DNA from 4 places in the Neobacillus canaveralius genome. Region 2 is predicted to be linked to each of the others. Evidence: riboswitches for the same ligand, from Rfam matches in the RefSeq annotation. Region 2 holds a riboswitch; each other region holds the start of a gene.
What was found. Region 2 has a riboswitch for cyclic di-GMP ahead of ABC255_RS05855 (anti-repressor SinI family protein). Riboswitches for the same ligand answer to the same signal wherever they lie in the genome.

Region 1: it holds a riboswitch for cyclic di-GMP, as region 2 does, so the genes downstream of both, ABC255_RS03705 (DUF3789 domain-containing protein) here and ABC255_RS05855 (anti-repressor SinI family protein) in region 2, are expected to answer to the same signal.
Region 3: it holds a riboswitch for cyclic di-GMP, as region 2 does, so the genes downstream of both, ABC255_RS02525 (PAS domain S-box protein) here and ABC255_RS05855 (anti-repressor SinI family protein) in region 2, are expected to answer to the same signal.
Region 4: it holds a riboswitch for cyclic di-GMP, as region 2 does, so the genes downstream of both, ABC255_RS25295 (anti-repressor SinI family protein) here and ABC255_RS05855 (anti-repressor SinI family protein) in region 2, are expected to answer to the same signal.

The regions. Positions count from the first base shown of each region.
Region 1 is NZ_JBDFLL010000001.1:757,890-763,637, reverse strand. It holds gene ABC255_RS03715 (flagellar motor protein MotB) at 1-538, shown strand, start outside; gene ABC255_RS03710 (C39 family peptidase) at 567-1,283, shown strand; cyclic di-GMP riboswitch class I at 1,419-1,502, shown strand; gene ABC255_RS03705 (DUF3789 domain-containing protein) at 1,547-1,666, shown strand; gene ABC255_RS03700 (DoxX family membrane protein) at 1,777-2,286, opposite strand; gene ABC255_RS03695 (carbohydrate kinase family protein) at 2,428-3,360, opposite strand; gene ABC255_RS03690 (glycoside hydrolase family 32 protein) at 3,449-4,918, opposite strand; gene ABC255_RS03685 (ABC transporter substrate-binding protein) at 4,994-5,748, opposite strand, start outside.
Region 2 is NZ_JBDFLL010000001.1:1,213,833-1,219,580, reverse strand. It holds gene speB (agmatinase) at 135-1,064, shown strand; gene ABC255_RS05875 (cell wall hydrolase) at 1,391-1,984, opposite strand; gene ABC255_RS05870 (Dps family protein) at 2,342-2,788, shown strand; gene ABC255_RS05865 (disulfide oxidoreductase) at 2,830-3,237, opposite strand; gene ABC255_RS05860 (DsbA family protein) at 3,230-3,952, opposite strand; gene ABC255_RS05855 (anti-repressor SinI family protein) at 4,206-4,334, opposite strand; cyclic di-GMP riboswitch class I at 4,363-4,446, opposite strand; gene ABC255_RS05850 (lactonase family protein) at 4,735-5,748, shown strand, end outside.
Region 3 is NZ_JBDFLL010000001.1:506,880-512,627, reverse strand. It holds gene ABC255_RS02530 (SGNH/GDSL hydrolase family protein) at 1-40, shown strand, start outside; gene ABC255_RS02525 (PAS domain S-box protein) at 181-4,179, opposite strand; cyclic di-GMP riboswitch class I at 4,256-4,345, opposite strand; gene ABC255_RS02520 (hypothetical protein) at 4,551-5,748, shown strand, end outside.
Region 4 is NZ_JBDFLL010000001.1:5,166,754-5,172,501, forward strand. It holds gene map (type I methionyl aminopeptidase) at 1-267, opposite strand, end outside; gene ABC255_RS25290 (helix-turn-helix domain-containing protein) at 474-803, shown strand; gene ABC255_RS25295 (anti-repressor SinI family protein) at 861-1,010, opposite strand; cyclic di-GMP riboswitch class I at 1,043-1,130, opposite strand; gene ABC255_RS25300 (hypothetical protein) at 1,746-1,910, shown strand; gene hutH (histidine ammonia-lyase) at 1,923-3,455, opposite strand; gene ABC255_RS25310 (DNA topoisomerase III) at 3,790-5,748, opposite strand, start outside.

The sequences.
Region 1 (5,748 bases), 460 kb from region 2:
TCAACAAGCAGGTCTATCGCCGAACCCTTCCTCTCCACAACTAGAGGTAGGACTGCCAGAGGAAGAAGTAAAAGGCGAAACCAATGACAAAGAACTGGATGTATTAAGGGAACAGCTCGAAAGCTATATAAATAACAATAGTCTGCAGGATATGGTCTCTCTCCAAGAAACGGAAAAGGGAATTGAAGTTTCGTTAAAAGACGTTGTGTTATTTGATTCTGGAAGAGCGGATTTAAAAGAGCGCTCGTATCAAACCTTAAACGGGCTTGTCGGTTTGATTAATACCGTTCCGAATCCGATCAGCATTGAAGGTCATACTGACAATGTTCCGGCACACAATACTGTCTATAATTCCAATTGGGAACTGTCTGCCGCTCGGGCCGCAAGTGTTCTCCACTACTTTGAGTCACAAAAGGTTCAAGCAAATCGCATGCAGTTTTCAGGATTTGGAGAATTTCAGCCTCTTTATCCAAATGATTCGGATGAAAATCGCCAGTCAAATCGGCGAGTAACTGTTGTGATTTTACGAGAAAGTTAAAAATTTCTGGGGAGCAGAGGATGCAACTGTGAAAAAGGTTGTTATATATGGGGTTAGTATACTAGTTTTATGTTTTTCTATATTGGCAGACGTGGGTACAGGCCGTAACGAAGAAGACGCGGCTGCTACTCCCTTTACAAAAGTGGTGTTGGCCGAGGAAATCCAATTGGATGTACCTTTACTCAATCAAATGGATGAACCCCGGTTATTCAACGGCTGTGAAGTAACCAGTTTAGCTATGTTACTGCAATATTGGGGAATCGACGTAACTAAAAATGAACTCGCCGCACAAATCCCAAGGGTTCCTCTTCTCTACGATGATGGGAAAAGTGGAAATCCCAATATGGGATTTGTTGGTGATATGGAAACTGGTCCTGGTTTAGGTGTCTACCATGGACCGATTTTTTATTTAGCGAATACCAATGTCAATGACCAGTTGGTGGTTCAAAATTTATCAAACTATCCTTTTTCCTCCATCCTGGAAAAAGTAAGTCAAGGTCTTCCTGTTTGGGTGATTACCACCACCAGCTTTTCACCCTTACCCGATTTCGAAACATGGTCTACACCACAAGGGACCGTTGGAATTACGTTTAAAATGCACAGTGTCGTCATTACCGGCTACGATCAAGAATACATCTATCTCAACGATCCATACGGTACAAAAAACAAAAAAGTGGATAGAAAAAATTTCATCTCCTCATGGGAGCAAATGGGCTCACAAGCAATCGTCATCGAACCCAAATAAAAGGTTGCTAAAGAATCTATTTAAGTTATTTATCATGTTTTTAGTTTTTTTCGACATTTTATTAAACTTTTAAATCAATGTTGTCGATACAATAGAATACTAAGGAAAATTCACCAAAAATAAAAAAACATTAATCGTACGAAAAGGCAAAATGACCGAAAGGTGATGACGCAAAACTATAGGGGCTAAAGTGAAAAACAACGCTAGCCAGTTACCGAATATGTAATCCTTCCTACGATTAAGTGAAAATGGAGGAAAAATTAATGTTAACTTTTATACTAGGCGTAGCCATAGGAGCACTTACCATGCTAATCACCATGAGTCTAATGGCAGTAGCAAAAAACGCCGATCAACAAATGAATCTTTTCATATCAAAAGAATAATAAAATTGCTAGAATGACTGTCCGCCTCAGGTGGACAGTGTCCACGGGCGGTGCCTGTCACCCATAAAAAAGACGATTCGGGGGGAACGAATCGTCTCTGTGCCTACAAGTTAGGCAGCTGCTTTATTTTTTTCAGTATGAGTATTTAGTGTTTTACGGATGAATGGAACCACCCAGCGGTCTAAACCATATCTTCCAGCATTGTAGCCCGCTGTTAAGATAATGAAGCCTAAGAAGATGTCTGTTGGGTTATGAGATACGGTTCCTGCTAAGAAGAAGCTGAAGTTCATTACTAGACCGAAAAACATTGCTGCTGTTGTTAAACATCCTAGAAGAAGTCCTAAGCCGATTAACGTTTCGCCCCAAGGAACGATGAAGTTGAATACATCGATGTTTTGTAAAGCAAAGCTTTCTAAGAAGTTAGCGTACCATCCGTATACCATGTTGCCATCTGGTCCTTTTACTGGATTTGCAATCGCACCTTTTAGAAAACCAGAAGCGTCAAACCCGCCTGTTAATTTATGAAAACCAGCAGTGAACCAAGAGTAGCCAAGGTATAAACGAATAATAGTTAAAATAGCTGCTGAGATTTTATTTTCTCTTAAAAAGTTGTTAAACATAAGTCATTCCGCCTTTCAAAATTTGTTTGCTCTTTATACTTACACTATATTGGATTTTGTTAGTTAGTAACATAGGTATAGTGTTAAGTTCACAGTTTGTTTGAAATGTTATGACGGAAGTTTGAACAACAGTTATGGTAATCAGGATAATGCAGATAAAACGTCTTCTAACGTAGGTAATGCAGAAATTGCACCCACCTTAGTACATACTAAAGCACCAACTCTATTACTAAAGTAAATAATTTTTTTAAGCTTCTCAAAGTCTTCTATCTCAGGGTTATCTTTTGCGAATTGGAATAAGGTTGCCCCAACAAATGCGTCACCGGCACCTGTCGAGTCAACGGATTTTATTTTTACACTTGGAACAATTTCACTTTTTTCCCTATTTGACAGATATGTTCCCTCACTACCTAATGTTACAGCAACTACTTTCGCTCCTAATTCATGAAGATGATTTGTTCCCTCTGCCAAGTTAGGGATTCCTGTAATTAGTTTTAGCTCCTCATCGCTCACTTTTACAAAATCAGCTAAGGAGCTTCCCTTCTTTGCCAAGTGGATAAATTCGGAAATTCTGTTTTTCCATAAATCTTTTCGGTAATTAGGATCAAATGAAATAAATTTCCCTTGTTCCTTTGCATGACGCATTACTTGAAAATAAGTGGATTGAAAGGGGTCGCTTAATAAAGCAGTGGCAGAACCAAAATGATGAATTGCAGCCTCATTTAGCTTATCGATATCAATTTCTTCCTCCACTAAGAAAGCATCAGCACCGCGATTAAATACAAAATCTCTTTCGCCATTTGCCTGTAGGGATACAAAGGCCAATGTGGTTGGATGAAAATCATCGAACACAAGCATTGCTGTATCTACTTGGACATCATCCAGCGTTTTCTTGAGAAAATGTCCAAATGGATCATTTCCGACTTTTCCGCTAAAAAGAGCTGTCCCCCCTAATTTCGCAATCGTCGCACAGACATTAGCCGGCGCTCCCCCAGCTTGTTTTTGAAAATTTTGTCCTTTTAATAAGTTAATGTCCACATCGGTACAGAAAAAATCGATTAATAATTCACCCATGCATATAATTGATGAACTCAAACCAAACACCCTCCTTTTAAAAAATAAAGCTCTAACCATTTAACCGATTAGAGCTTCCATATTTCGTTTACTTGCTCCAAATGGAATCAAGTTCCGTGACGTTTAATTCCAACACATTTGTAGTTCCTTCATTTGAAAATAAAACGAGTTTTTGCCCTGATTGGGATGGAAACAGTAAGCTGGTAATAGCAGCCTCACCATTGTTTGCAAATACCTCGACTGAGGATGTATCTAAAAACAACTGAAGTTTCAATCTTTGATTATCCAACTTTAATGGTGCTTCTTGTACCGCTTGGAAGGATGTCGAAAAGGTATGTTCTCCAGAAAGTGTTCGGTCAACAAATAACTTCTCTTCTGCTGCATTATAACCAATGACTGTTTTTTCCTCTTCAGAGTGTTGGATGATAAGTCCAAATTGGCCTGAACTTTCTTTTTCAAACTCAATGGTGATTTCCATTAAAGAATGAGGTAACGGGATTGAAATCGCGTTTCCTGATTCAACTGACAATTTTGGGTAGGATTTCGTTTCTTTTCTAATTCTACTAACCTCAGCAACTGGTTGTTGGAATAAGCGGATGCCAGCATCATTTGCAGCCAAGGATAATTCTCTTGGTAACGTCATGGCACTTCGCCATCCCTCTGTAGGGACTTGATTGGCATAGCGCCAGTTACTCATCCATCCAAGATAAATACGTCTTCCATCTTGGATATCAGACCAGCTCACACCTGCATAATTATCACGGCCGTGATCTAACCAAAGAATCGTCGAATCCTCATGGTCATTTACAAAAGTTGTTCCATCAAACTGGCCGATAAAATATTGCGTTCTGGAACCTTCTGCTGATTCACCGTTATCACCGATACTTACAATCATTACCCACTTTTCTTGACCGCCATCTACCGGTAGTTTGAATAAGTCAGGGCATTCCCAAACACCATCATGGGAACCGGCAGTATGTCCAAATTCGCTGGCAAACTCCCATTCTTTTAAGTTAAGGGAAGTATAAATCGTAATCGTTTGACCTGTAGCCAGGACCATCACCCATTTATTTGTCTCTTCATGCCAAAAAACTTTAGGGTCACGGTAATCGGTAATGTTCACATCTGAAAGGACAGGATTGCCTTCAAACTTCACCCACGTTCTTCCATTGTCCTGACTGTAAGCTAAGCTTTGTTGCTGAAGTGGCCGATCAGAATCAGGGTAAGTGCCGGCACTCGTATAAATTGCAACCAATCCTGGGTGATCTTTTTCAAAAAATCCTGTGGTATTGTTCCAATCGACGACCGCGCTCCCTGAAAAAATGGCTCCCAGATCATCCGGATATAAGGCAATCGGAAGGTGCTCCCAATGAATCATGTCTTTACTTACCGCATGTCCCCAGTGCATGGGTCCCCAGGTCGTACCAAATGGATGGTGTTGATAGAACAAATGATATTCATCATTAAAAAAGACCATTCCATTCGGATCATTCAGCCACTTTTCTTCCGGTGAAAAGTGAAATTGTGGACGATACTGTTCTTTATAGGTTTTTGTCATTTTTTTCGCTCCCTTTTTAAATAAGGCTGTACGTAGACAAAAGCACCTGTACAGCCTCGAGACGTTTACTGGGTATTATTCCTGATTTCGGTCGTAACCTTTTTGCTTAATATCCAGCCATTCTTGTAGCCCTAGGCGATCTAATTCTGCTAGATATTCCTTCCATTCTTTTTCAACACCGCCATTTGCAATCCATTCCGCACGTTTTCGCTTAATATAAGCAAACAAATCTGTTTCGATCACAGAAAGTCGATCTAGGTCCTCAATTGAGAAGAATACACGTGGGTAAATATTATCAGCTTCCATGTAAGGAACCATAACTTCTTTCATTAAGTTCAATCTCCATGCAGCATCGTCTGGTTTTGTCGTCACCGTACCGTAGTAGCTGTCTAAGATCGCTAATGGGCCGCCAACAGATGTTTTTTCTCTTAATTCAACGGGTGCTGTACCTTCTAAAGGAAGATGTTTTAACATCTTTGAAGCCTCATCCATCCCAAAAATATTTTGTTGCTTTTCGTCACCATACGTACCCCAGTTATTCTGTACGGATTGAGACGGATCATAAAGCTGGTCAATCCACTTCGCAGTTAATTCAAGGTTTTTATTTGCGGATGTAACCACTAAACGTGAGCGGTCAAAGCCCATTCCATTTGTTCTCGCAACATTTTGATGGCCTTCTGGACCTTTTAATGGCGCTAACAGGTCGTAATTATCGCCCATTCCAGTGATATTTCCTTTATCCCATGTGAAGTACAAACCATATTTTTTGTCTCGGCCTTTTGCAAGATATGTGTTCCAATCATGCTCAAATGCCTCGATATCGATTAATC
Region 2 (5,748 bases):
ATTTATTCATTCCTGCATACATTATTCCATATTAAATAACGACTGTCACGAGGGATTGGGCCAATAAGGAACTTAATCTTGGCACAAAAATTGCAACATATCCTAGTACAAATAAAAGACTGGAGGAATGTAAAATGCATTATCCTTTAACACCGGATGTTAAACCCGAGTTTTGTACTACAGGAACCTTTATGAGGTTGCCCTCAAGCAGGGAAAATTCTAAATTAGCCATTGTGGGACTCCCGTTTGATACAGCTGCCTCCTTCCGAGTAGGGGCCCGCTTTGCACCACAAGCAATTCGTCAGGCCTCTATGACGTTATTTCCCTACCATCCTATTCATAAGGTGTATCCATTTGATGCATGTAACGCCATAGATATCGGAGATGTATCGGTTATTCCTCATAATATTCACCGAAGCTATGAGCTAATGGAAAAAGCAGTGATGGAATTAATGGAGAAGGGAATCACCCCGATTGGACTAGGTGGCGACCACTCTGTTACACTAGCAAATCTTAGAGCAGCAGCCAAAATCCACGGTCCTGTAGCATTAATTCATTTTGATTCGCATACAGATACATGGGACACTTACTATGAAGAAAAATATTGGCATGGCTCACCATTCATTCGTGCATATGAGGAAAATTTATTAATTCCCGATAAGGTTTTTCAGGTTGGTATTCGCGGAACCCTTAATCATCCTGGAGATATCGAATCAAGTAGTGATTTAGGGTATCATGTGATTACCACTCCTGAATTAAAGGAACTTGGCTTTGATAATGTCGTGAGGGAAATGAAAGAGAAAATTGGGGATACACCATGTTTTCTTAGTTTTGATATTGATTTTGTTGACCCATCCTGTGCTCCCGGAACAGGGACTCTTGAGGTTGGAGGGTTAAACAGCTTTGAAACGTTACAAATCATTCGTTCCCTAACAGATTTTAATTTTATTGGCTTTGACCTTGTTGAGGTTTTACCGCCATACGACCCAACCCAGATCACATCCTTACTTGCTGCAACTATTATCCATGATTTTGCCAGCCTCGTTGCTCTTAAAATTAAATAAAATTAAAAAAAGCAGTGTACTCTATACTACGAGTCCACTGCTTTTTTGGTAGGAGATATTTTTTTGTAATACTATTTTCAAAACGTGTAGTTACCTAATAACCTTCACACAGTGAATAAAGAAATTTAGTCATTCTTTAATCCGCACCAAAAATTCCTCCAAATATTGTCAATCCTTGGAATCATCTTTTCATCACCATAATATAAAGAGGGGTTTTCTTAATAGTCAAATAATTCTAATCATAAATTACTCCTTTTAGCTGGATTATTTATAGCAAACTTAGAATAAGAAAAAACGCCTGGAAAAGTATCCAAGCGTCCCTTAAATTACCGAGCGAAACGATGATTTCCGATTGTTACTGTTACTTCACGTGAGAAGATCCAATCGCTTACTGCTGTTTTTGGATTGTAGAAAAATAAAGAGCCATTACCTTTACCCATCAAAGCGATTGCTTCATTAACCGCTCTTTTGGACGCTGCGTCTGCTGGCTGATTGATTTGGCCATTTGCAACAGGGGTAAATGCATAGTGTCCATTTGCAATTTGATAAATGACTCCACGAACAGTGTTAGGGAAGTCTGGACTTTTCACTCGATTAAGAATAACAGTTGCAACTGCTACCTTTCCAGCATATGGCTCGCCAACTGCTTCTGCACGAACTAATCGCGCCATTAATTCTTCATCTGCCGCTGATATTGGAGAGTCTGGTAGAATCATATTTTGACCTGCAATAAGCGATTTACTATTGTTTGCACTCATTAAGCTATTAACAGGGATACCAAATCCTTTGGCTATTTTCCAGTATGTCTCACCATATTGAATCTTGTGTGTTGTAGCTGCCTCCGACTTAGTAACGCCTGTAAATGCTGACATTGAAAAAATTAATCCCGCTGCAATAACAAGTTTTTTTAGTTTGTTCATGTTTTATAGCCTCCTAGTATTCTCGTTGTTTTCTCTACTAATAAGGCTATCAGTTGTAACATAGTTATTCATTAACCAAAAAAAACCAGTGTGAAAATAGGATAAGTAGCTCCTGCTATGAAAGCATTTATCTATTAAATGGAATGATCAACCAACCGACTTTCCTCCCCACAATAATCCCATAAATGTAATCTTAAGGAAATATTATTACAGTCTGTTTCATGCTTATTTCATGAAATATCATTGTAACAAAGAAATCCTTCACGAAATTGACAAAATATCCCTCAATTTAGCACAGGTTTCTCCTTAAATTTTTGGTAATAATATAATAGAGGACAAAATGATGGAGGGTTCATAATGGAAAATCAATTAGTCAGCATACTTAATAAACAAATTGCAAACTGGTCAGTATTGTATATCAAGTTACATAACTACCATTGGTATGTAAAGGGCGGGCAGTTTTTTACCTTGCACGCTAAATTTGAGGAATTTTATAACGAGGCTGGATTGCATGTAGATGAATTAGCAGAACGATTACTTGCAATCGGAGGAAATCCTGTTGCTACTATGAGAGAATGTCTAGAACTTTCATCTATTCAAGAAGCACAAGGCAGCGAAACTGCTGAAGAAATGGTTCAAACCATTATTAATGATTTTTCAATTATTATTGGAGAATTAAAAGAAGGTATGAGCATTGCCGGTGAAAAGGACGATGAAACAACAGGCGATATGCTCCTTGCAATTCATTCTGGTTTAGAAAAACATGTATGGATGCTAACAGCATTCCTTGGCAAATCAATCTAAATTACGGTAATAAAAATAAGACTCAAGCATTTGCTTGAGCCTTATTTATTTTGGTTTCGTGCAATGATAACTAAGCAAATGGTAATAATCGTGAACGCGGTAAACGCCAGGATTGGAATGGTGATAAATCCAAGCCAGTTAATATAATCTTTTGAGCAAGGTACACCACTTTTACACATTTCAAATTGCTGCAGATAGGGAATCTTTTGAAGAGCCGTATGGTAGCCTGAAATGAGCATTCCAATGATCGATAACGGTAAGGTGTATTTCACAATATCGTTATCATTTCGGTAAAAGGCAATTCCTAGAATGATTGCTAATGGATACATAAAGATTCGCTGATACCAGCAAAGCGTACATGGAATGTAGTGGAGAACTTCACTGAAATACAAACTCCCAATGGTTGCAATAAGTGCTGCAACCCATGCAAGCAGTAAAGGTTTATTCATTCCCTTTCTCCTTTGCCGCTTCCTCTACTAATTTGTTTAAATCGTCCATTGTTTGTCCATCAAATCGCTTCCCATTAACAAAAATGGTAGGTGTTCCACTAACTCCTAATTTTCCTCCAAGGGCTTCATCACTTTTCCAAGCCTCTTCCGGAGCTTTTGTATCAAAATAAGCAACTACTTTATTAACCTCTTCCTCAGTAGCCATTTCTTGCAATGTTTTGGTTAAAAATTCCTCTGTAAAAACATCAATTGTTTCATATCGGGTATCTTCCGGCTGCTTATCGAAAATAAGTTCATGAAACTCCCAAAATTTTTCGTTGCCTAACTCATGATAAACCGCCTCTGAAAATTTAGCTGTTCGATCTGAATCAACATTAATAAATGGATAATGGAAATAATAAAATTTTGCTTTGCCTGTATCAACAAATTCTTTTACTACTTGTGGTACAACATTTTCCGCAAAGTTTTTACAATTCGGGCACTTATAATCGCCAAATTCTACAATTGAAACAGGTGCTGATTCTTCACCTAAAAAAGGCTGATTGGAATAATCAATCGCTTCTTTAGCACTATCATCAGATTTCTGGTTGTTAGCTAGAAAGATAAATCCAATAATAGCTATTGCAATCAATCCAATAATCCAAAAAACAAATTTTGATGATGAGGATTGTGGTTTCGTCGTTCCTTTTTTAGTACTTTTTTTTCCTTGCGCCATAATCAAACTCCTTATTTATGTGATAGTTTTAACTCCATACAGTAATGTTAGATTAAATTTTACTAAACTTATACTGTAATGAAAATAAAAATGCCTATTAATCAGAACGTATATTATTAGATTGTCCTTTAAACGAAAAAAGGCCCATTTTAATGGACATTTTTTTTAGAGCAATTTCTTTTTTCATAATCCTTTTTTTGTAAGCTACAATTGGCAGCTTTACTAAGTAGGTAAATATCAAAGGAGGACATGTTTATGTATTCGAAGGGTCTTTTAGGAAATCCTTAATTTCATCAACAGTAATCCCTAAATATCGAGCTTCTAAGATGAGTTCTAGCCATTCCTTATCTACTTCTTTTTCATCTAATAGAGTGGGTAACATGTAAGGGTGTCCTCCTAAAATATTTGTCCTAGGCTACTCAGCCGTCATCGTTTAGCACTTTAGACCTGAAGCTTTGCGCCCTAATCTTTCGAAAGATTTGCCTATATCTAATTAAAGTTATAAAGTTCATAAGAAAATAGTACCACACATATTCTTTATATCGAACATAATTAATTCTAAAAATTATGACAAATTTATACACTTAGATAATAAAAGTACAGAGAAGGTCGGAGATAGATAAATGATTTGAGGTCGAAAATAGACTAATGATACTTATTACTTGTATATTTTTGTCTTTTAATGTATTCATAAAACATACACTCACTAGAACATGTTTTAATAATTCTTTGGGTAGTTTGATAAAATAAAATGATGATATTTCATTAAAGGAGTTTAAATGATGACTGAAAAAAAACAGTACACAGGTTTTATCGGAACATATACCAAAGGTGATAGCGAAGGTATTTATTCTTTCACGCTAGACACAGATAAGAGGACTATAGTAGACGTTAAAGTTGCAGCTAAGTTAGAAAACCCTACATATCTAACAATTAGCTCAAATAATCGTTATCTTTATTCCGTTGTAAAAGAAGGTGACACTGGAGGATTAGCAGCTTTTTCTATTAACGATAACGGTGAGTTAACAGCAATAAACAGCCAATTCTCAGAAGGTGCATCACCTTGTCATGTTAGTGTGGACACTAAAAACAACTATGTTTTTAGCGCTAATTATCATAAAGGAACAGTAGAATCCTCTTTGCTAAATCACGAAGATGGCTCCGTGCAGCCTGCTATGTCAATTTTTAAACATGAGGGTTCAGGTCCTGACCCAAGACAGGAAAAAGCGCATACCCATTACGCAGGAGTCACACCGGATGAAAAATATTTAGCTGTTGTTGAACTGGGAACTGATGCCCTAATTACCTATAAAGTAAATGACAATGGCACAATTGAAAAAGTAAGTCTTCTTCCAATAAAGGCTGGCAGCGGCCCGAGACACATTGCTTTCCATCCTAATGGAAAATATGCTTATATCATGACCGAGTTTAGCTCCGAGGTTATAGCATTAAATTATCATCCAGAAAACGGCCATTTTACTGAAATACAATATATTTCTACTCTGCCGGAAGATTTTACAGAAAATAACCAAGGAAGTGCCATACATATTTCTGCGGACGGTCGTTTTGTTTATGCTGGTAACCGTGGTCATAACAGCATTGCCCTGTTCCAAATCAATCAAGAGTCCGGTGAACTAAGCTTTGTAGAACACACCTCAACAGAAGGAGATTGGCCAAGGGATTTTGAGATTGACCCTTCTGAAAAATTCATTGTTGCTTCTAATCAAGAATCGAGCAATATCGTTTTATATTCAAGAGATGAAAACACTGGTAAATTGACTCTCTTACAATCAGAT
Region 3 (5,748 bases), 710 kb from region 2:
ATATGTTGGTTTTGAAAAGATTGAAAATAGTTTCAATTAATCACTATATTAGATATTATCCTAGCATCCCCCATTCATCCCTGTAAGAATGCAAAAAAAGGCTGTAGAAACAGCCCTTTTTAGCGCTTTGCTTTTTTGCAAATCAAACTATTTAACTTTATCTACCAGTTCAATAAGCATTTAGTTTATAAATGTTGACGTATTTGTATTATTGGGGTCACCATTCTCAACTAAAGCCAATGGCAGCCTAACCTCAACTGTAGTACCATGATTTTCTTTACTTTCAAATGTCAATGCTCCTTTATGTTGTTTGATAATCCTAAAGCAGAGCATCAACCCTAATCCTGTTCCTTTTTCTTTGTTGCTATAGAAAGGTTCTCCTAGTCTTTTTAATCGTTCTTCGCTTATTCCATTTCCATTATCCCTTACCTGAATGATGAGATGATCTTGATGGATATAAGCTTTGACTCCTACGAAACCATTTTCCTTTTTATCGGTTGCTTCAAAACTATTCTTGCAAAGGTTGATTAATACTTGTTTCATTTGATTGGCATCACACATAACCAATGGGAGGCCTGGTTCCATCTCAAATGATAAAGTCACATCATTAAGGAGCGTCTCTGATTCTAGTAATGTTTCAATTTCCTTTAACAATGAAGGGATATTGACTAGTTTAGGTTGGATTTCTTGTGGTTTGGCAAGTGAAAGAAACTCTTTTATGATCTCCTCAATCCGATTAAACTCGGTCAGGATGACTTCAAAGTATTCATGTTTGATGATGCCTTCCCGGAATAATTGGATAAACCCTTTAATAGATGTTAGAGGATTTCTGATTTCATGTGCGACTCCTGCGGCCAACTCCCCAACTAACGACAATTTCTCAGCATTCCATAGCATTTCTTCCGCTTTTCTTTTCTCTGTAATATCTTTCGCTATCACCATAATGTGTTCCAATTGGTCATTTTCACCTATGACTGGTGTTCCTGTACATTCAAATAATTTCCATTCACCATTTGCATGTAACAGCCTAACATCAACCTTCGCAGGTAATTTAGTCGTGATTACCTCCGTTAATTGATTCATAGTAGAGTCCAAATCCTCAGGATGAATGAGATTTAATGTACTACTTCCTTCAAAGTATTCTGGCGTATAACCAAGGATAGATTCGTGGGATGGGGATGCATAGATCCCTCTCCTATTTATATCGAATAAGATTATGAGATCTGTCATGTTTTCAGCAATCAACCGGTATTTACTTTCGCTTTCCAGCAAGGCTTTTTCAGCTTTCTTACGGTCGGTAATATCGATACATGAGGCAATTACCTCCACTACTTCGCCACCACGTTTAATTGGGCTTAACGCCGCTAGATATGAAATTCCATTCAGCTCATCTTCATAAATTACATGTTCTTCCCCATTCCACGCTCTCTGGTAGTAAACTTCCTTTTTCTCAGCTTTCTCTCTCGGAAGAAAATCCTTCAGCTGTTTTCCTACAACAAGACTCGGAATAAGGCCTAAGCGATACAGTAGTTCACCGCCACATAAGGTGTGAATAAATTTATCGTTTATATTTTTAAATTTAAATGTCATCCCCTGCTGCAGGCGAATCGTTTCATTTAATTCTTCCTTTGCGATACGTACCAATTCTTCAGACCACATGCGTTCATTAACATCTTGCGAGATTCCATATTCATTGACTACGTTTTGAATGTTCATGATAGTATGTTCTAATTCGTTTGCTGTAAGTGGCTTCGTAAATAGATACCCTTGTCCTTCTTCACAAAGATGTTCCTGTAGGAACACAAGCTGCTCCTTTGTTTCAATACCTTCCGCAACTACGTTTAAATTCAAATTATGGGCCATTGAAATAATAGCCTTTACAATCGTTTCATCATTCGGATTATTTTGCAGTCTCCGGATAAAGGACTGATCAATCTTCAAAGTATCCAAAGGAAACTTTTGTAAATAATTTAAAGAACTAAAACCAGTCCCAAAATCATCAATACTAATGCGAACTCCAATCCTTTTAAGCTTTTGTAAGGTTGAAATGGTGCGTTCTATATTCGCTGTTATGCTTTCGGTAATCTCTAATTCCAAGTATTGGGCCTCCAACCTTGTCTCGTTCAGGATCCTCGCAACTGTTTCATCTAAATTAGAAAGTGTAAATTGCTTAGCTGATAAATTGACAGAAATCGTGGTGGTAAAACCTTTTTGCTGCCACTCTTTATTTTGCTTACAAGCAGTATATAAAGCCCATTCACCAATAGGAATAATGAGTCCTGTTTCTTCGGCAATCGGAATAAAGGTTCCAGGTGGTACCTGTCCCCATTTTGGATGGCTCCAGCGGATTAAGGCTTCTACACCGACAATTTTTCCTGTTTTCAAACTCACTTTCGGCTGATAGTGAAGGAGTAACTCCTCTTTTTTAACGGCTTTATGAAGATCCATTTCGAATTCTAAGGGATTGATATTGAAAGCCTGATTCTTCGATGAATAAAACTTAAAATTATTTTTTCCTTCCTTTTTAGCTTGGTACATGGCAAAATCAGCATGCTTAATTAACGTTTCCACCGTTTCTCCATCTTCTGGGAATATACTGATCCCAATGCTCGGAGAAGTATAGATATCATAATTTTGAATCTTAAATGGAGCAGCTACAACATCCATAATTCTTCTGCACACCTTTGCAGCCACATCTCGATCAGCGTCTTTAAGAATAATAATAAATTCATCTCCACCTTGCCGAAAAACGATGTCTCCATCATTTAAAGAGGCGTTAAGCCGTTGGGCTACTTCTTTGAGCAATTCGTCGCCTGTATTGTGACCGAGGGTATCATTGACCACTTTAAATCGATCAAGATCCATAAATAAAACAGCCACTTTTTGGTCTCTGTTTGCAGCACTGACCAGTTCGCTTGTTAGACTTGAATTTAACTTATTGCGATTTGGCAAACCGGTTAAATAATCATGGTAGGCCATATGTTCAATGGCTATTTCTATTTCCACCTGTTTCGTAATGTTCTGAGCTAACCCAAAAACACCATTCACTTCTCCATTTACGAAAATAGGTACCATTGTCACATTTATATGAATGATCGAACCCTTCCTATCCACTATAGAGGTTCTAAAATTTTGTGCCTCTCCTTTTATGCATCGGGCAAAATGATCTACTACTTCTTCCAGTTTTTCAGGGACAATCAATTCCTTAAAATTCATCGGCTTTAATAGTTCTTCCTTACGATACCCCGTTTCTTCTTCACAAACAGTATTAAAGCTAGTAAAATGACCATCCAAATCAAACGAGTATACACTGTTGTCATTATGTTCGAAGAGCGATTTATACCGTTGGCCGTTTATAGCTAATTGTTCAAGTAAGATTTTCTTATCTGTAATGTCGATTCCAACCGCCATAATTGCTGGTTTTCCATTAAATAGAATTTTTGTTCCAGAGGCTTCTACATCAATGGTCTTTCCATCTAAGGTCAATAATTTACATTCGCTCGGGCCAACTTTTCCATTTACTAACGTTTCCTTAAAACGGTCCGATAAGATTTCCTTGCTTTCCGGATGAATAAAGTCAAATATCTCCCTGCCAACCAGCTGATTCTCATGAACGGCACCAAGCCCCTCTAATCCAGCACGATTGACCAGAACGATTTTTCCTTCTTGATGAACAAAGATAGCTGTTGGTGACACTTCTACTAAACTACGATATTGGTCTTCACTTTCTATTAGTGAACGATACCTGTTTTCGGTCATTTTAAGCTGCTCTTGTAATTTCAATGTCTCTCTTTTTTGTAAGGTAATGTCATTTACAGAACCGCTTATGGCGATCACCTTTCCCCCTTCATCTAAGATTGGCTGAGAACGATCCTGCACCCATCGAACTTTACCATCGGAACGAATGATTCGATATTCTACAACGGTTGACTCCCCTACTAATTGCCTGCTACTTGCATTTTCAATTATCCATTTGTCTTCCGGATAAACCGATTCTAACCATACTGTGGGATTCTCCATGAAATATTCTTGCGTATACCCGTATATGGATGCATTACCTTTAGATACCCATAAAGTATCTTCTAGTAAGTCTTTATACCAGATCGCTAGTCCAGGGTTATCGAATATTTTATGTAAGTTATTTTCATCGAATCGGGAAGCAATAAATCCAATATTCATTTAAATACCCCAATCTTTATGTAATAAAAAAAGAAGACTATTCCATTTAGAACTAGCCGATCAGGTCATATCATTATTCGGTAACCCGGCGATCATAGTTATGGTTTATAACCATAGACCCGTAGCTTTGCGTCCTCACCTTTCAGTAAGTTTGCCTTTATCGTATTTTTTTGTTTATTTCAGTATTTTCTGAGACTATTATCTATTATACAATTATTGATAATAAAATAAACCACCTACTATTTGGGGCTATTGGTAAAAAGGGCCAAAAGGGCCAAGGGGACAGGAACCTTGGTCCACTACACCAAGGAAGTCACTTTATAGTAAAATATGTATATATCATTTTGAATATAAGGAATGAATAAAAAAGAATGAATATGAATATTTCAATAGATTCTACTGTACCCAAACCAGACCCTAGCTTTTTGGATGCGATACTTGTGGCTTACTCACCCACTAGTCCGTATTTCTGGATTTCAATCGTTTATTGGATGATAGTTGCTTTCGTTATTCAAAGTAAAAAATATAAACTAGAAAAATTCGAAAAACTGGCTGCACTTTTTTCAGCACTTGGTTTGTATATATTGAGTACGATATTTTGTATTTCAAAAGCTTATACATTTACAATGGGAGAAAGTTGGGGAGATATTGGACCGCTTGGAGATTTAATTGGAGGAACGACAGTAGCATTTTTCACTTTGGCTTCACTTATGCTTCTTGTCGGAACAGTTCGGACACAAAGATCTGAAATGCAAACAACCAATGATATGATACATATTCAACAAGTAGAACAAACCTATTTTTCAGCAATATCATCCTTTATGGAACCGCGAAACCGATTAATTACCATGCCTTTAATGGATGAAAACAAGCCAATCCCATCTAAGTTAAAAAGTAATTTATTATGTGCACCTTGGCTAGATTCATCTCTGCAGCACCCAATTGCATATAGTAAAAATTATTCTGAGATTCTACCGCAGGAACTCAATCAATTAACAGTGCTACAATATAATAACTCGAGACTATATCAGATATTATTCTTACAATCTGTTATAAATAAACCAACGAAGTACATTCGGTTTTATGGGTTCACTTCCTGGTTTGATATTCTGTTGCTTATTCATTTTAAATCTAAAATAGAAACAGGGATCGAAGAAATCTATGATGAAATTAAGGACTTTATCGATAATTCAGGGATTCCTTATTACGAAAGTGCTGAAGCTATTCTTTCCGAAAATCAGGAGACAGTACCTTCTCAAATGTTTTCTTATTTCACCGACCACTTTGACGATCATTCAGTGGACATCGTGTTTAAGTGCTTTAATTTATCCATGCATGTCATAAAAAAGACTGATTCAGAAGAAGATGCTTTACGAATGGTAAAGGCAATACATTATGAAATCCCAGTTTTTGCAGTAAAGAATAAACAATCATTCTTTAAAGATTTACCAAGTACTTTACAAGCGTACATGACCATTCCACAAAGCACAGCATTCCTTCAGTTTTATGATGAATTCAAGTGGATTATTCGGTATTTAACAACGAATCTAAAGCACTATAACCCAAACC
Region 4 (5,748 bases), 4.0 Mb from region 2:
ATCGCCTTCCTTTAATGGTTCCTTTCTTGGGAATCCATGACATATTTCGTCGTTAATGCTCGCACAGGTGGCGTATTTATAGCCCTTATAGCCCTTTTGCTGTGGGGTGGCATTGTGTTTTTTAAGAAAATCATCCACAAACTCATCAATTTCCCAAGTTGTTATACCTGGTTTAATCATTTTTGCAATTTCTTTATGGCATGAAGCAAGAATTTCCCCTGCTTTTTTCATTCTCTCGATTTCCCGCAGTGATTTAAGAACAATCATGATCTTCCCAACCTTTTTATATTATTTTTATGTATTCTTAGAGAATTGGAAACACACTTTAATCTTATCGCTAAGCTAACATTTTTTCAAAAAGTTTTTGACTTTGATAAATATTTTTGTCATAATAAACTGTTCTTAATATGGAACTTTTTCCGCTTTTCTGATAAAATTATTATAGCAATAATAAAAATTAGGTGTGTGAGCCCATGATAGGTGATCGTGTAAAAAAACTTCGGTTAGAAAAAAGGATGTCATTATCAGAACTTGCTGAGCAAGCTGGAGTTGCTAAATCTTATTTAAGCTCTCTTGAGCGAAACCTGCAAAGAAATCCATCAATTCAATTCCTTGAAAAGATTTCTTCTGTATTAAACGTTCCTGTTGACCATTTAATAAATGAACACATTAATAAAGAAGAATTAGATAGTGATTGGATGAGCATTGTTAAAGAGGCGATGGATTCGGGTGTCTCTAAAGAACAATTTCGCGATTTTATTGAATTCAATAAGTGGCGAATTGGCCAAAATAATAACGAATAAAAAAGAACAAAGCATACTACCAGGATTTTTGTAGTATGCTTTGTTCTTTTATGTATCTTAGCGATTCTTAAGTACTACCTCTCTGGCTTCGTTCTGATGGAGAAAATTAAGGATTGTTTCCTTCGAAATTCCTAGGTCCTTTGCCTCTAAAATAAGAGCTAGCCATTCTGCATCCATACCATTTTTCATACTGTCAGTTATGCCCACTCACATTCACTCCTAAAATACATATTCGTATTCCAGGTAGCCCGGCCATCATAGTAAAATCTATACCTTAGATCCTCGGCTTTGCGTCCCCATTTTTCAATGGGTTTGCCCTTTTCTGTTTCTTATTACTCATAAATCATTGATTATTCAGTATATTCAATAGACAAGCTTTCCTGTTAAATAATGACTATGTTTATTATATATAGTACTTTTTCAGTATCGTGTTGGAATTTGTCAAATGGTTTATTTTTTCGAACCTTTTTTTTACACAAAATATTCCAATTTTCTACAAAAGAGCTTTATGGAATTCGCAGAATTCCTGAAATTCACAATCAATATGGAAGATTTACGGAAAAACAGAGGGATAAAAGTCGATATTAGGTTATTTTACCTAATGAAAGTCTTTATAAAACGATACAAAAAGACCAGAAAAACGCAGTGAAATTTGTCTATTTTGTGACAATTGACATCTACCATAAACACCATTAAAATATACTAAATATTGTAAATATTCTAATATTGGTGGTGGATCTAGTCAATGACAACCATTCATGTGTTGAATTACGCTATCCCAATAGCCTTTGTTGTATTTTTTGGTTACCTTCTTGATCGCATTTGTAAACCTGCAAAGTCTGATGAAAATATAGAAGGTGATTAATACTCTGTCTCTCCTCTCCACTAATAATTTTCCTTCGTTTGGGAATGATACATTCGAAGACGAAAGGAGTGTTTAATTTGGCACGTGGAGAACATTTTAACCATAAGAAGAAAGGTCATCCTGGAAATTTACCAAAAGATAACGTAGTTGAGAAACACTCAAAGGATGCCATTGGAGACGAGGAATTTATTGTAGTGCAAGAGGCATTTAAGAATAGGGTAGAAACGAAAGACGTAGAATAAAAGGCGTGATTTTCACGCCTTTTTTGCCTGCCTAACATTATCAAATTTTTGAATAAGCTTCTTTAAGTCCCATTCTTTTAGACCTGTTGCAGCCCTTTCAATATCTATTGAAAAGATTCGATCCTTCTTTATAGAAGCAACAAGCTCCCTCCCCTTTTCATACACCCGCTTGGTCTGGCTGGCCATTTTATCTACCCCGCGAATTTCAACACCCTGCATGGCACAAATTAGTTCAATCGCCAGCACTCTTCGAGCATTCTGAATGATTTGATACGCATGCCTAGAGGCGATCGTTCCCATGCTCACATGGTCTTCCTGATTAGCAGAGGAGGGAATGGAATCGACACTTGCTGGGTGTGCCAGTGTTTTATTTTCTGATACTAACGACGCCGCCGCATATTGCATAATCATCGCACCTGACTGCAAACCAGGCTCAGGGCTTAAGAAAGGCGGCAAATCGTTCAACTGTGGATTTACTAATCTCTCGATACGTCTTTCAGATATATTCGCAAGCTCGGCAACGGCAATTTTCATAAAATCCATCGCGAAAGCAATTGGCTGCCCATGAAAATTCCCTCCTGAAATAACCTTTTCTCCGTCATCAAATATTAATGGATTGTCTGTAGCGGCATTCATTTCGATTTCTAATTTTTCTTTTACATAATCCAGTGCCTGCCAAGAAGCTCCATGAACCTGTGGAATACACCTTATAGAATAAGCATCTTGAACACGATATTCTCCCTGAACACTGGTTAATAAACTATCACTTAGGTAACCGCGGATTCTCGCTGCCGTGTCAATTTGCTGTTGGTAGCCTCTTGCTACATGAACCTCCTCGGCAAAGGCGTCAATGATTCCGTTCAATCCTTCAATTGTCATTGCAGCGATTAGTTCACTTTCAAATGCCAGCTGTTCCGCTTCAAGATAGCCGACAACTCCCATAGCTGTCATCGCCTGTGTTCCATTAATTAACGCGAGACCCTCTTTTGCCTCTAATGTTATCGGAAGAATCCCTTCCATTTGCAGCGCATGGATTGAATCCATCCTATTTCCTTTGTAAAATACTTCCCCTTCCCCAATCAGCACTAAAGCTAAATGGGAGAGTGGAGCCAAATCACCGCTGGCACCCAGTGAACCCTGTTGAGGAATAACCGGGATGATTTCAGCATTTAGCAATTCCAATAGTTTCTCAATCACGATGGGTCTAACACCTGAATATCCTTTTAAAAGTGCATTGGCTCGTAAAAGCACCATAACTTTTGAAACAATCTCAGGAAAAGGGTCGCCGACTCCACAAGCATGGGAGCGAATTAAGTTTAGTTGTAAATCCCTAACGTGTTCTTTATCGATTATGACATCACTGAACTTTCCAAAACCTGTATTTATACCGTACACCACTTTATGATTGGAAACGATTTTCTCCACCGCTTCACGGCTTTTCTTTACAAGGTCCATACTTTTCTCAGAAGCAATAACCTTTTCGTTTCGATATAAAACTTCTTTCATTTGCTCCAACGTTAAACTTTGACCTGTTAGCATAATCATATTTCTCACCTCTACCACTTTAATAGAATAAAGAAAGAGGCTGGATTCCATATCACATTAGATTTGGAGTCCAGCCTCTTTTATAAACATTACATAATTTAATTTTGTTTTTGGATGCCTCATAGGTTATCAGTCCATTCAAAAATTCTATTAGATTAATAATTATTGTATGTGATAAGAAGCTTGATTGTCAATGCAATTGTCAGAATTTTAGCACAATATCACTTTAGCAAGATAATATAAGAAAGGATTCCTGCTGTTTACAATATAGGCTTTATATACAAAACAAGTATATAAAGCCCAATTTTCTAATCGATATTGTTTTTGATCTTTCTTACTTCAAATTCAACTTCTTTAATGCATCTGCCAAAGCTGTATTAATCGGCTCTTCTTCCTTGTTTTGGTTATTCAGATACTTTTGTACCGTACGTTTATCCACTTTACCAGTAGATTCTTTTTTACGACGCGCTTCGAAGGCAGATAGTTTCTCACGATATCCACATTTACAAGCGAAAATTTGTCCTTCCCCTTCACCGCGAAGCTCAAGTTTTTTCTTGCATTGCGGGCAGCGCGCATTAGTGACGCGCGAAACATTTTTTCGATGTCCACATTCACGGTCTTGGCACACAAGCATTTTGCCTTTTTTCCCATTTACTTCAAGCATTGGTTTTCCACAGTCCGGACAACTTTTTGTAGAGATATTGTCGTGCTTATACTTTTTATTACTGTTTTTAATTTCAGCGACAATTTCTTTTGTGTACTTTTTCATTTCGCTGATAAAAACATCTTTTTTCAACTTGCCATGGGCAATTTGATCAAGTTTTTGTTCCCACTCAGCTGTTAAGGCAGGGGACTTCAGTTCTTCAGGCACCAAATCCAGCAATTGACGTCCTTTGGAAGTAAGGTGAATGTCTTTACCACGCTTTTCTATTAGAAATGAATTGAAAAGCTTTTCGATAATATCTGCACGAGTAGCTACAGTTCCTAATCCGCCCGTTGATTTTAAAGTTTCTGCCAGTTGTTTATTGTCGGTTCCCATATACTTCGTAGGATTTTCCATTGCAGACAATAATGTTGCCTCATTAAAACGGGCTGGCGGGCTGGTTTGACCTGATGTTTGCGCAATTAACTTCACGTTAAGGGTATTGTTTTTTTCAAGTCGTGGTAAAATCTGTTCCTTTAGGTCGTCTCCTGCATCCTCTTCTTCAAAGCGATTCTCGTATACCTCTTTCCATCCGCTCGAAAGAATAGTTTTTCCTCTTGCAACAAAGTTTTCTTCACCTATTTTTGCACGAAGCGTTAACTGCTCATACTCAAAAGCCGGGAATAACACGGCTAAAAATCGTTTCACCACTAAGTCATAAATTTTCCGTTCTTTATCTGTAAACGCTGAGAAGTTTACATACCCTTCTGTTGGAATAATCGCATGGTGATCGGACACTTTGCTGTCATCGACAAATGATTTCGATACTTTTATTGGCTTGCTTAAAATCTTATTAGTTAAGGGACGATACTCTCCTGCTCCACATGCTCTCAAGCGTTCTGGAAGCGTTTCTACAATATCTGAAGATAGGTAACGTGAGTCTGTTCGTGGATAGGTTAAGACTTTATGCTGCTCGTAGAGCTTTTGCATAATATTTAATGTTTCCTTTGCAGAATAACCAAAGATCTTGTTCGCATCGCGCTGTAATTCGGTTAAATCATAAAGCCCAGGAGAAAAGGATTTCTTCTGCTTTTTTTCAATTTCTTTTATAATGGCGTTTTGTTTGCCCAATTTCTTCACAATTGCGTCGACATTCTCTTTATCAAAGCTGCGACTATTTCCCTTTGCATCCTGCCAAGTCAATTTTAAATTGTCGGTGGTTTGTGCATCGATTCCATAATACGTTTGAGGTTTGAAGTTTTTAATTTCATCCTCCCGTGCTGCAATGATTGCAACCGTTGGAGTTTGAACTCGGCCGCAGTTTAACTGTGCATTAAAACGGGTTGTTAATGCACGGGTTGCATTCAGACCTATATACCAATCCGCTTCTGACCGTGCAACAGCAGATTCGTATAAATTTTCATAGGCTTTGCCCGGCTTCAAGTTGGAAAAGCCAGCTTTAATTGCTTTATCCGTAACGGAAGATATCCATAGACGTTTAGTAGGTTTATTAATCTTTGACTTAGCAAGTATCCATCTTGCAACTAATTCCCCCTCACGACCACTATCTGTTGCAATAACAATCTCCCCAACATCAGAGCGTTGTAGTTGGCTTTTCACAGCATGAAACTGCTTACTGGTTTGCTTAAT